Regions from separate parts of the Mesorhizobium sp. M0410 genome, predicted to be linked through region 1. Evidence: riboswitches for the same ligand, from Rfam matches in the RefSeq annotation. Region 1 holds a riboswitch; the other holds the start of a gene.
What was found. A riboswitch is a leader RNA that binds a small molecule or an ion and turns the genes downstream of it on or off. The one in region 1 is predicted to bind cobalamin.
Positions count from the first base shown of each region.

Region 2: linked by a shared signal. The riboswitch ahead of metE (5-methyltetrahydropteroyltriglutamate--homocysteine S-methyltransferase) and the one ahead of NKI63_RS11175 (CbtB domain-containing protein) in region 1 are both predicted to bind cobalamin.

Region 1 covers NZ_JAMYRN010000006.1:266,517-272,300, forward strand. Annotated here, with positions in the region: gene cobO (cob(I)yrinic acid a,c-diamide adenosyltransferase) at 1-581, opposite strand, end outside; gene cobU (bifunctional adenosylcobinamide kinase/adenosylcobinamide-phosphate guanylyltransferase) at 583-1,104, opposite strand; gene NKI63_RS11170 (CbtA family protein) at 1,097-1,879, opposite strand; gene NKI63_RS11175 (CbtB domain-containing protein) at 1,895-2,074, opposite strand; cobalamin riboswitch at 2,111-2,309, opposite strand; gene NKI63_RS11180 (MFS transporter) at 2,497-3,696, opposite strand; gene NKI63_RS11185 (heparan-alpha-glucosaminide N-acetyltransferase) at 3,943-4,941, shown strand; gene NKI63_RS11190 (methyltransferase family protein) at 4,958-5,464, shown strand; gene NKI63_RS11195 (MerR family transcriptional regulator) at 5,484-5,784, opposite strand, start outside.
Region 2 covers NZ_JAMYRN010000018.1:35,026-40,809, reverse strand. Annotated here, with positions in the region: gene NKI63_RS23400 (adenosine kinase) at 1-424, shown strand, start outside; gene NKI63_RS23395 (transposase) at 457-1,134, opposite strand; gene NKI63_RS23390 (MFS transporter) at 1,425-3,053, shown strand; cobalamin riboswitch at 3,550-3,750, shown strand; gene metE (5-methyltetrahydropteroyltriglutamate--homocysteine S-methyltransferase) at 3,846-5,784, shown strand, end outside.

The sequences.
Region 1 (5,784 bases):
GTCACGGCCATCTCGGTGACCAGGTCGGCCGCCTCGACCAGTGCCGGCTTGGCGTTGCGGCCGGTGACGACGATATGCAAGCCTTCGCGGCGTGACTTCAGCGCCGCGACCACCTTTTCGAGGTCGAGATAGTCGTAACGCAGCGCGATGTTCAACTCGTCGAGCACCACCAGGCTGATCGACGGCTCGGCCATCAGCTCGAGCGCCTTCGCCCAGGCGGCCTCGGCCGCCGCGATGTCGCGTTTCAGGTCCTGCGTCTCCCAGGTAAAGCCCTCGCCCATCGCGTACCAGACGACGCGATCGCCAAAACTGGAAAACACGTCCTTCTCGCCGGTGTGCCATCTGCCCTTGATGAACTGGACGACGCCGACGCGCTTGCCGTAGCCGAGCATCCTGAGCGCCAGACCGAAGGCGGCCGTGGTCTTGCCCTTGCCCGGCCCGGTGTTGACGATCAACAGCCCCTTCTCGACCGTCTTGGCTGCAACCTCGGCGTCCTGCACCGCCTTGCGCTTGGCCATCTTGGCGCGGTGGCGTTCCTCGTCCCCCTGTTCAATGGTCTTGGGATTGATAGTATCAGCCATGTCATTTCACCTTGAGCGGCAGCCCCGCCACCATCAAAAGCACGGTGCTGGCGACCGCCGCGACGTCCTGGTTCAGCCGGCCGGCGGCATCGCGAAACCGTCTTGCCAGCGCATTGTCCGGCACGATGCCCTGGCCGACCTCGTTGGACACCACGAACCACGGGCCGCGCGGCCGCGACAGCACATCGGCCAGCCTTCGGCATTCGGCCTCGACATCATGGCCGGCCAGCATGTGGTTGGTCAGCCACAGCGTGAGGCAGTCGATCAGCACCGGCTGGCCGTCGGGCAGTGCCTCGATCGCGCCGGCAAGGTCGAGCGGCGCCTCGATGGTCGTCCAGCCATCGCCTCGTCGCGAGCGGTGCCGCGCGATGCGCTGACGCATCTCCTCGTCATAGGCTTGCGCTGTGGCGATATAGCTCCACGGCGCCGGACAGGCGCTCACCAGCCTCTCGGCATGCGCGCTCTTGCCGGAGCGCGCACCGCCGATGACCAGGGTCAGCGCCCCGGCAGCGCGGTCAGGCAAAGCTGTCGCGCAGGCTGGTTGCCGCGCCGGTGAAGCGTCCGCGCACCAGCCCGACGACCATACCGAGCACCAGCCAGAACACCAGATTGGTCAGCGTCACCGCCACCACGAACTGATGATGCAGGCCTTCCGGGATCGCCGTCTCGAAACTGTCGGGCTGCGGCGCGCCGACAATATGCGGCGCAACGATCAACGCCACGGCAAGGATCGCCAGCGGCAGCGATCTGCGGAAGGCGATAAGGCCGAGACCGGCCGCTGTCGCCACCACTGTTGCCCACCACCAGATCTGGCGTTGGACAAGGTCGGCCACGGGCATCGCCGGCAGTTCCGGCGCCAGGCCGAGGCCGGGCGCCAGCGTGAACACGGCAAAGCCGGCCAGCCCCCAGAACAGGCCCTGGCGCCAATTGCCGATGCCGCCGGCGAATTCCGAAACCGCGACCAGGACCAGTGCGAAGCCAATGCCGGTGACGATATTGGCAACGACGCTGAAGCCAAAGCGCTCGAAGCCGTCGGCCGGCGCCCAGCCTTCGTCTTCCGCCGGAGCCATTGCTTCAGCCGGTGCCGGCGCGGCGCTGCTCATAGCCATCGTGCCGGCGGCGTTTTCGGCCGGTGCCGCAGGTGCCGCGGCATGGTCATGGCCGCCGCCGGCCTGTTCGTAGACTTCCGCTTTCAGGATGAGCGGCACCGTGGCGTAGGCCTGCATGCAGGCGAGAACGACGCCGGCCACAAGCCCTGCGATCGCCGCGATGAACACGACGTTGCGAAACAGTGTCATGATGTCAGCCCCTTGTCAGTGGCAGGGAAAGCCCATCGAGTGGCGATAGTCGTGCGCGGCATTGTGGACCGCATCGATATGCGAGAAGCCGACAAAGCCCATGACGAAAATGCCGAGGAATGCAGCAAGCGCCAGCTGCATGAAACGCGACTGCGAGGAGACGGAAGTGCCGAGCGAGACGGAAGCGGTATTCATGTCTTGTCCTTTCGCCCTCCACCCGAGGGCATAGAAGTCAGTTTCCTGTCGCCGGCAGGTCTCCTGGCTCGCGGATCAGCGCCCTTCCCCACCTTCCCGAAGGCGAACCTTCAGTGGCATATGGAGAGGACTACCGCACACAGTTGCGGGGGCAGCCACGGCATTGGGCAAACAATTTCGCCCGCACCGCATTCCCTCTTGGTTCCAAAACGGAACCGACGACATCAGCGACTATAGGCAGAATCGCCGCGCCCGGCAAACCAAATTCCGCCGGATCGTGTGGCGAATGCGCCGCCTCGCCAAACCGGAGAACTGGCGCCGCGACGTCGCGATCTGCGCGGTCGAACAGAACGGCCTGCGTTCGATGCGGCACTGCACCGCTTCCACAATTGGGTGCGCGAGCGCCATGCGGCGCTCGAACATCAAAGCGATTTGGGCAGATAGCGCCAGGTGACGAAGCCGCAGATCGCCGCCAGCAGGCCGAGGGTCGCGAAAACCGCGCCCAGGCGGAAGAACGCCAGCACCACGGAATAGACCAGCGGCGGCGTCAGTTCGGAAAAGTCGAGATAGGTGCGGTAGACCGCCGCCATCTGTGCCCGCTCATACGAGCGCACCGAGCGCATGAAGGCGGTCGAGCCCAGCGCATCCAGCGCGATGGTGAAGAAGGCACCGCAAAGCAGCAAGGCGCCGGTGATGAGCGGTGCGGCCTCGCCGACGGCGCCGGCCGCCAGCAGCGTTGCCGACATCGCGAAATAGGCGAACGTCATGGTGCGCCGGCCGCCGAAACGCTTTCCTGCCCTGCCCCAGAAGATGGCCATGAACAAAAGCGCATTGCCGGCCGAAACCAAGAGGCCGCCGGCGAGCTTGCCCTCGCCGGTGATCACCATGAACAGCGGCCCATAGACGAAGAACGTCGTCCAGAAGCAGGAGCGGCCGAAGGCGATCAGCCAGGCCAGCCTCAGCCTTGGCTGCGCGACGAAGCGGCCGATATTGGCCAGCGGATTGACCGGCCGCGTCTTGCCGGGGCGGATCGACGGGTTATCGCCAAGCCGGTAGGTCCAGAACAGCGCCAGCAAAGCCATGGCGAAGACGGCCACCGCGCCATGCGCGGCATAGATGCCGAAACGCGTGTAGAGGTAAATGCCGAGGGTCGGCCCGGCGGTCCAGGCAAGCATCGACCACGCCATGCGCAGCGACTCGGCCTGCATGAAATCGGTCTTGCGGATATGGTCCATGATGTAGAGGTTGAGCGTGATCGCCAGCGCGCCGGCGCCGACGACGCGGCAGAGCATGCCCACCACCTGGCCGGCCAGCGTATGGGTGACGAAGAACAGCGAGCCGGCGGCCAGCAGGCAGGCGCCGGCGGTATAGACCCAGCGCCGGGCAAAGCGGGCGATCAGCATCGGCATGAACAGCGTCGCCGACAGGCCGAGCATCGCCACGATCGTGTAGAGGATCGAAACAATCTGCTCGTTGTGCAGTATCTCATAGGCCTGGATCGGGATGACGCTGGACACGGTGGCGCGCGCGAAGGATTCGACCGCATAGAGCGAGGCGAAGGTGCGGGCATCCGCCGGCCGCAAGGCCGCAAGCCAGATCGGATGGCGCACATGGGTAGCCATTGTGTTCCCCGAAGCCGAATCGCCCGAAGCAGGGTTGGAGCACAAATCTGCCGCGGCGATTCCTGGCCGGGTAACAGGAAACCGACGCCTTCACGGCAAAAAGCGAAGCCGGCCAAAGGCTTTCCGGCTCTGGCCTAAAGCAGCCCTGACGCCGACCGTCACCAACGCGACGCAAGGCCCTGCTTCTTTTGACGGTGGCAACCGTGATAGTCGTCTTGCCGGGGCTGAACCAAGACAGCGAGACCAATGAGCATCGACACGCCGAGCGCAGCCGTTCAGGATCAACCGAAGTCGAAGCGCATCGCCGCTATCGACATTGCACGCGGCATCGCATTGCTTGCCATGGCGAGCTATCATTTCACCTGGGACCTCGAATTCTTCGGCTACACCGATCCCGGCCTCACCGCCTTCGGCTGGTGGAAAATCTACGCGCGCTGCATCGCCTCGAGCTTCCTGTTCCTGGTCGGCATCAGCCTCTATCTCGCCCATGGCAAAAAAATCCGCTGGACCGGCTTCTGGAAGCGCTTCGCCATGGTTGCCGGGGCAGCGCTCGCAATATCGCTGGTCACCCGCATCGCCACGCCCGACGGCTTCATCTTCTTCGGCATATTGCACGAGATCGCGCTCGCCAGCTTGCTCGGCCTGGCGTTCCTGCGGCTGCCGGCGCTGCTGACGCTTGCCGTGGCGGCCCTCGTTATCGCCGCGCCTTTCTACTTGCGATCCGAGCTTTTCGATCATCCGGCTTTGTGGTGGGTCGGCCTGTCGGCGACCAACCCGCGCTCCAATGACTACGTTCCGCTGCTGCCCTGGTTCGGCGCCGTACTTGCCGGCATCGCGGTTACCAAGCTCGCCGCCACCTCCGGCGCACTGACGCGGCTGTCGGCCTTGGCGCCCGGCCGCTGGGCAAACCCGCTGGTCTTCATCGGCCGGCACAGCCTTGCCTTCTATTTGATCCATCAGCCGGTGCTGATCGGCTCGGTCTGGCTGTTTTCGCAATTCATGCCGGCGCAGGCCGAAACCAGGGAGGTGAGTTTTCTGAAATCCTGCCAGATATCCTGCGAGCAGGCACGCGACACCGGGTTCTGCTCCAGCTATTGTGCCTGCATGCTGGACACTCTCCAGGGCGAAGCCTCGCTTGACCGGCTCTACAGCAACGATCAGTCCCCGGAGTGGAAGGCGCATATTGGCGAGCTCGCCGGCACCTGCACCGCCCAAACCGAGGCGGCGGAACCAGGAACGCGCTAATCGAGGGAGGACAATAATGAGCGACAGTCACCCGAAACCCGTGCAGCAAAATCCTGGGCAGCCGAAGCTGGGGCACATCCCATGGCCACCGCTGATCTATATCGCCGCCATCATCGTCAGCGTCGCACTAGGGCTGTTCTATCCGCTGCCGTGGATCGGCGATCTTCTCGGCGACATCCTGTTCGCCGCCGGCCTTGTGGGGTTGGTGGCGGTTGCGGCGCTCTGGTTCACGGCAATCCGCACCATGATCCGCGCCAAGACGACGCTCAACCCGAACGGCGTGCCTGACCATCTGGTGACCACCGGACCCTTCGCCGTCAGCCGCAACCCGATTTACCTCGCCAACACATTGCTGCTGGTCAGCCTCGCCTTTGTCACGGGGATCGCCTGGTTCCTGCCGCTGGCGGTCATCGCGGCGTTCCTGACGCAGAAGCTGACGATCGAGAGCGAGGAGAAGGTGCTGACCGCCAAATTTGGCAAAAAGTACCGGGACTACGCCAAAAGGGTGCGGCGCTGGATTTGAGCCGAGGCTGACACCGCGCCTATGTGGTGACGCCGAGTTCCACCAGCCGCTCGACGCAGGATTCCTCGGCCTGGTCGAGTTCGGCCAGGGTCTCTTCGAGGTCGCGGCGTTTCTGGCGCAAATGCTCGCGCTTTTCCTCGATTCGCTTGATCATCAATTTGAGTTGGCCGACCTCGCCGGGCGGCTCCCTGTACATCTGGATGATTTCGCGGATCTCGTTGATCGAGAAGCCGAGCCTCTTTCCCCGCATGATCTGGCGGATCAGATGCCGGTCCGATGGCCGGAACAGCCGGGTGCGGCCGCGCCGTACCGGCTGCACC
Region 2 (5,784 bases), on a different contig from region 1:
GTTCTGCGTCGACCGCTACCGCGACGAGTTCCTCGATCTCATGCGCTCCGGCACCGTCGACATCGTCTTTGCCAACAGCCCCGAGATCAAGTCGCTCTACCAGACCGCGTCCTTCGACGAGGCGCTGGCGCAGATCCGCAAGGATTGCAAGATCGCCGCCGTCACCCGCTCGGAAAAGGGCTCGGTGATCGTGCGCGGCGACGAGACCGTGACCATCAATGCGACCAGGATCCGCGAGCTGGTCGACACCACCGGCGCCGGCGACCTCTACGCCGCCGGCTTCCTCTACGGCTACACGCAAGGCCGCAGCCTCAAGGATTGCGGCGATCTCGGCTCGCTGGCGGCCGGACTGGTCATCCAGCAGATCGGCCCAAGGCCACGGCAGAATCTGCGCCGAGAGGCGGACCAGGCGGGATTACTGTAGATGGCGAGCCAAGAACCAGCTGCCCACCCTCCTTAATCCAGCCCGAGCCTTTTCTTCAGTTCCGCATTCTCCTTGCGGAGACGATCGGCAAGCAGGCTCTTTAGCCGCTTGTTTTCTTCCTCGAGCGCGACGAGATCCTTCAGCCCGTCACTGTCCGCCGCCGGCGCCGAGGCCTTCTTCCAAAGATAATATGTCTGTTCCGAGATGCCGGCTTGCTTCACCGCGCTCTTGAGAGTAGCGCCGCCGCCGATCGAGGTCTCGATCTGCGCCAGCTTCTGGGCACGATCCTTCGCGGAGTAGCTCTTTCGGCCTGTTCGCGCTGACGGCGGTGCTTCAGTGGTCGCGGATATCGGCTTGGCGCCCTCCTTGCGGGCAGGCGCGCTCGCCTCAGCTTCTGGCTTCCTCGACCGCCGCGCTCTCGTCTTCGGTTTTGGCGTTTCCGCTTTGTCTGCCGGTGCGCTAGGAACTACTGCTGACTCGGTTTCCAGGGGATTGGCCATGAAATGCTCCACTCGCGGTTTTTGCAAAGGTTCAGCATCAAGGGCCACTACAGTAGAGTCAACAAGCTGACGATTTAACGGCTCGACTTCCTTTGTTGTCTCGGCCATCGCCGCGGCGATGTCGAAATTGCCCCAGATGGAACGTGCGGATTTTTGATAATTGCGCTTTTGTTTGACTTCCACGGTGAATGGTCGCGTCTGCCGCCTCATAGTTCCTTCCTGAATAGGAGAATGAAGTCGCCGCTCGAATTTTTGGCGCTTCCTGCTTAGCGCGGAGCATTATCGTATAGCCGCTCAACGGGCAAGTGATGCCGGTCTTCGATGGCTGACCCATCTGGGGAGATTTGAGCGGCTTCGCGCGTCCTGCGCATGCCTGTAAGGCCGCCAAGTTTTCTGGGTTAGCAGGCGCGCCACTGTGGCAGCTTGGCTTGTACGGCGAGGCCATGGTTGAGTGAGGCGAACCAAATCCAGCCCCGCGCTCGATCCCGAAGCTTCCCACAATGGCGAAGAGAACATCTTCACTCGTTCCTTTTCAGCACAAGACCTTCCGTTCGCTATGGTCGGCTGCACTCGTTTCGAACCTTGGCACCCTGGTGGAAGGTGTGGCGGCGGCTTGGCTGATGACCAGCATCGCCACCTCCCATGGAATGGTGGCGCTCGTCCAGTCATCGACCACCCTCCCCTACATGATCTTCTCCCTCGCGGCGGGAGCGCTCGCGGACAACTTTGACCGTCGCCGGATCATGTTGACTGCGCAACTGCTGATGGTCTGCGTATCCGCCTTCCTGGCGTTCCTGACCTATGCGGGGGAAATGACACCCTGGATCCTTCTGGGTCTCACCTTCCTGATCGGCTGTGGTTGGGCATTGCACGATCCCTCTTGGCAAGCCTCGATGGGGGATATCCTGCCTCGCGAACACCTGCCTAGCGCGGTTGCGCTCAACGGCATGAGCTACAATCTCATGCGCAGCATCGGGCCGGCGATTGGCGGCATAATCGTGGCCACAGCCGGTGCGGCCTTCGCGTTCCTCTTTAACGTCTTTTGCTACTTCGCTCTGATCGCTGCGCTGTTGCGGTGGAAAGCCGTACGGGCACGACAAGCGCTGCCGCGGGAGGCTTTCGGCAGTGCGATGGCGGCGGGCTTCCGTTACGTGCTCTTGTCGCCGAACCTTCTCAAGGTGATGTGCCGGAGTTTCATTTTCGGCCTCACCGCCGTTGTCATTTTGGCTCTCCTGCCGTTGGTTGCTCGCGAACAGGTCAAAGGGACCGCGGTCACCTACGGCGTGATGCTTGGCTTCTTCGGCTTGGGAGCGATTTGCGGCGCGCTCCTCATCGGGCGGGTCCGAGAAGTTCTCTCCAACGAATGGGTCATTCGCGGTGCGTTCTTTATATTGGCGATCAGCTGCTTCTTTCTGGCATGGAGCGAGCACGTTTGGCTGAGCTGTCTGCTCCTCATGCCAGCCGGTGCGGCCTGGATTCAATCATTCTCGCTGTTTAACGTCACAGTGCAGCTTTCGGCGCCGCGGTGGGTGGTTGGACGCGCCCTGTCTCTCTATCAGACGGCCACATACGGCGGCATGGCGGCGGGAAGCTGGCTTTGGGGCGAACTGGCGGATGTCCAAGGTGTTTCGGGAGCCTTCCTCGTCGCCAGCGTGGTTCTTGTGATTGGTGGACTGATGGGGATCGTTCTGCGTCAGCCGGATTTCGAAACGCTCAATCTGGATCCGACCAACAAGTTCAGCGAACCGACGCTGCAACTTGACCTGCGGCCACGAAGCGGTCCGATCATGGTGATGGTCGATTATCGTATCGATCAGAGAGATGTCCCAGAATTTCTCAGTGTGATGACATCGTGGCGAAAAGCCCGGCTGCGAGATGGCGCCAGACAATGGGCGTTGCTGCGTGACCTGGAAAAGCCAGAACTATGGACCGAGTGCTATCATGTGCCAACCTGGGTCGAGTATGTTCGCCACAACAACAGGCAGACCCAGGATGACGGCGAAATCGTTGCGCGCCTGGAAGCGCTGCACCGTGGCGATTGCCCGCCCAAGACGCATCACAAGATCGAACGCCAAACCGTGCGCGTGCACGACGATTTGCCGCTCAGGCCTCATTTGGACAGGACTTGAGCTGGCCCGGTGGTTTGAGCCGGGTTACCTTGAGCCGGTGGCTGCGAACGAGCAGAACGTTGGCCTCGACCCTTCGCAACACGCCGCTATACCGGGCCTCCGGTGCTCCCCTCGAAATCGTTGTGTCGTGCCACCGAGGGCATCACGGCCAACACCTTCCACATGGGCAACAGCCTCGCCATGGAGTCGAATGTGGTCGCGAGCAGATCACCAAAGAAGCGGTCGGAACCTCGGAGCCGAAGTTCGATGCCGAGGTGGCGTTCGCATGATGCGGGAAGCAGCACCACGGCGCTTGCCGGTATGTTTGCCGCCGGCAGCCGACGAACTCCTATCCTCCTGGCGAAGAGCGATGTGCGTCATTGCTTTGATTTACCGGCCGCTCAAGGCTCCCACAGTTTTCGCTTTCGAGGCGACCTATGGGAACATGCCAACGGAAATTTAACATAACGACATAAACATTTCTTTATGCGGCGTTGACAAAGAAGCGAACTGTTGTAATTGTCTCCCGAGTCGTGGTTCTCCGTACGGCGCTGCCGCAGCGGAGCTAAGAGGGAAGCCGGTGCGATGCCGGCGCTGCCCCCGCAACTGTTAGCGGCGAGCCAACCCCACTCATGTCACTGAGGCGAATAGCCTTGGGAAGACGGGTAGAGGCTATGACCCCGCGAGCCAGGAGACCTGCCACGGCGAATTACGTCCACGGGCGGGGTGTCTCGGTGGCCGCTGCAGCCTGGCGTTCGTGCCGGCCCGCTAGCGCCTTCCTTGTCACCGACGCCCCAACCATCGGGGTATGGCATGACTGTCTCTCAGCAAATTCCTGTAGCAACGCTCGGCGTGCCGCGCTTCGGTCGTCGGCGAGAACTGAAATTCGCGCTTGAAAGTTACTGGTCCGGAAAATCTTCCGCCGCCGACCTTCTCACGACGGCGAAGGCGCTCCGTGCCGCTAGCTGGGAGGAGCAGCACGATCGCGGCGTGTCGAAAATCCCGTCGAACGACTTCTCGCTCTACGACCATGTGCTCGACACCGCAGCCATGGTCGGCGCCGTTCCATCCCGTTACGGCTGGAATAGCGGCGAGGTCCCACTTGACATCTACTTCGCAATGGCGCGCGGCAACCAGGGTCAGACGGAGGATTGTGGACACGCTGGTCACCAGCACGCGGCTCATGGGCCTGATGTAACCGCGATGGAAATGACCAAGTGGTTTGACACCAATTATCACTACATTGTGCCGGAACTCGACGATGATCAGACGTTCGCCCTCTCGTCGACGAAACCGGTCGACTTCTTCCTCGAGGCTAAAGCTCTCGGCATTCACACACGCCCAGTCATCCTTGGACCGATCACCTTCCTCAAGCTGGCGAAATCGCCTGCCGAAGGATTCGATCCCATCGCGCTCCTGCCGCGGCTGCTGCCCGTCTACGAGCAACTCGTGCAGAGGCTGAAGCTGTCGGGAGCCGACTGGGTGCAGATCGATGAGCCAGCGCTTGTCCTCGATCTGAACCCGAACGAACGAGCTGCGTTCGAATTCGCCTATAGCCAGCTGTCGAAAGCCGCGCCCGAGTTGAAAATCATGCTGGCTACGTATTTCGGGCCGCTGGGAGACAATCTCGAAACCGCGGTTTCTCTGCCCCTGGCCGGGCTGCATATTGATCTCGTGCGCGCTCCCGAGCAACTGGAAACCGTGGGTCGGCTCGCACCGAAGGATCTGGTGCTCTCGCTTGGCTTGATCGATGGCCGCAACGTCTGGCGTGCGAACCTGCCCGCCATTCTCGACCGCATCAAACCGATCGTCGCCGGCTGGCCCTTGGACCGCGTCGAGATCGCGCCTTCTTGCTCGATGCTGCACGTGCCGATCGACCTGCGCATGGAGACCGAACTCGACGCGGACATCAGGTCGTGGCTCGCCTTCGCGGCCCAGAAGACCGACGAGTTGGTGTTGCTGGCCCGGGCCCTGACTCAAGGCAGGGATGCGGTGGCAGGCGCGTTGAAAGCGTCTGCCGAGGCTGCCGCCACTCGCGTGACATCCACGAAGATCCATGACCCGCTTGTTGAGGGACGGATCGCCAGCATTGACGACAGCATGAAGCGACGAGAGAGCGCTTTTGCCGAGCGCTCCAGAGTCCAGGCCGGCACGCTCGGGCTGCCGCCGTTCCCGACGACGACCATCGGGTCCTTCCCGCAGACGCCGCAGGTACGCAGGGCGCGGGCCGCTCATGCGAAGGGCCAGCTGAGCTATGTCGACTATGAGACCTTCCTGAAGAAGGAGATCGAGGCTGCAATTCGCTGGCAGGAAGAGATCGGGCTGGACGTGCTGGTGCACGGTGAGTTCGAACGAAACGACATGGTACAGCATTTCGGCGAGCAGCTGTCCGGCTTCGCCTTCACCCAGCATGCCTGGGTGCAGAGCTATGGGTCGCGTTACGTGCGCCCCCCCATCATCTTCGGCGACGTATCGAGGCCCAATCCGATGACGCTGCCCTGGTGGCAATTCGCCCAGTCGCTTACGGAATACCCTGTGAAGGGAATGCTCACAGGCCCAGTGACCATTCTCAACTGGTCTTTTGTTCGCGACGACGTACCCCGCTCCGAGGCATGCCGCCAGATCGCGCTTGCCATCCGCGACGAAGTGACGGATCTCGAATGGTCCGGCGCAAGGATGATCCAGATCGATGAGGCCGCGTTTCGCGAAGGATTGCCACTGCGCCAGTCTGACTGGAAAAACTATCTCGACT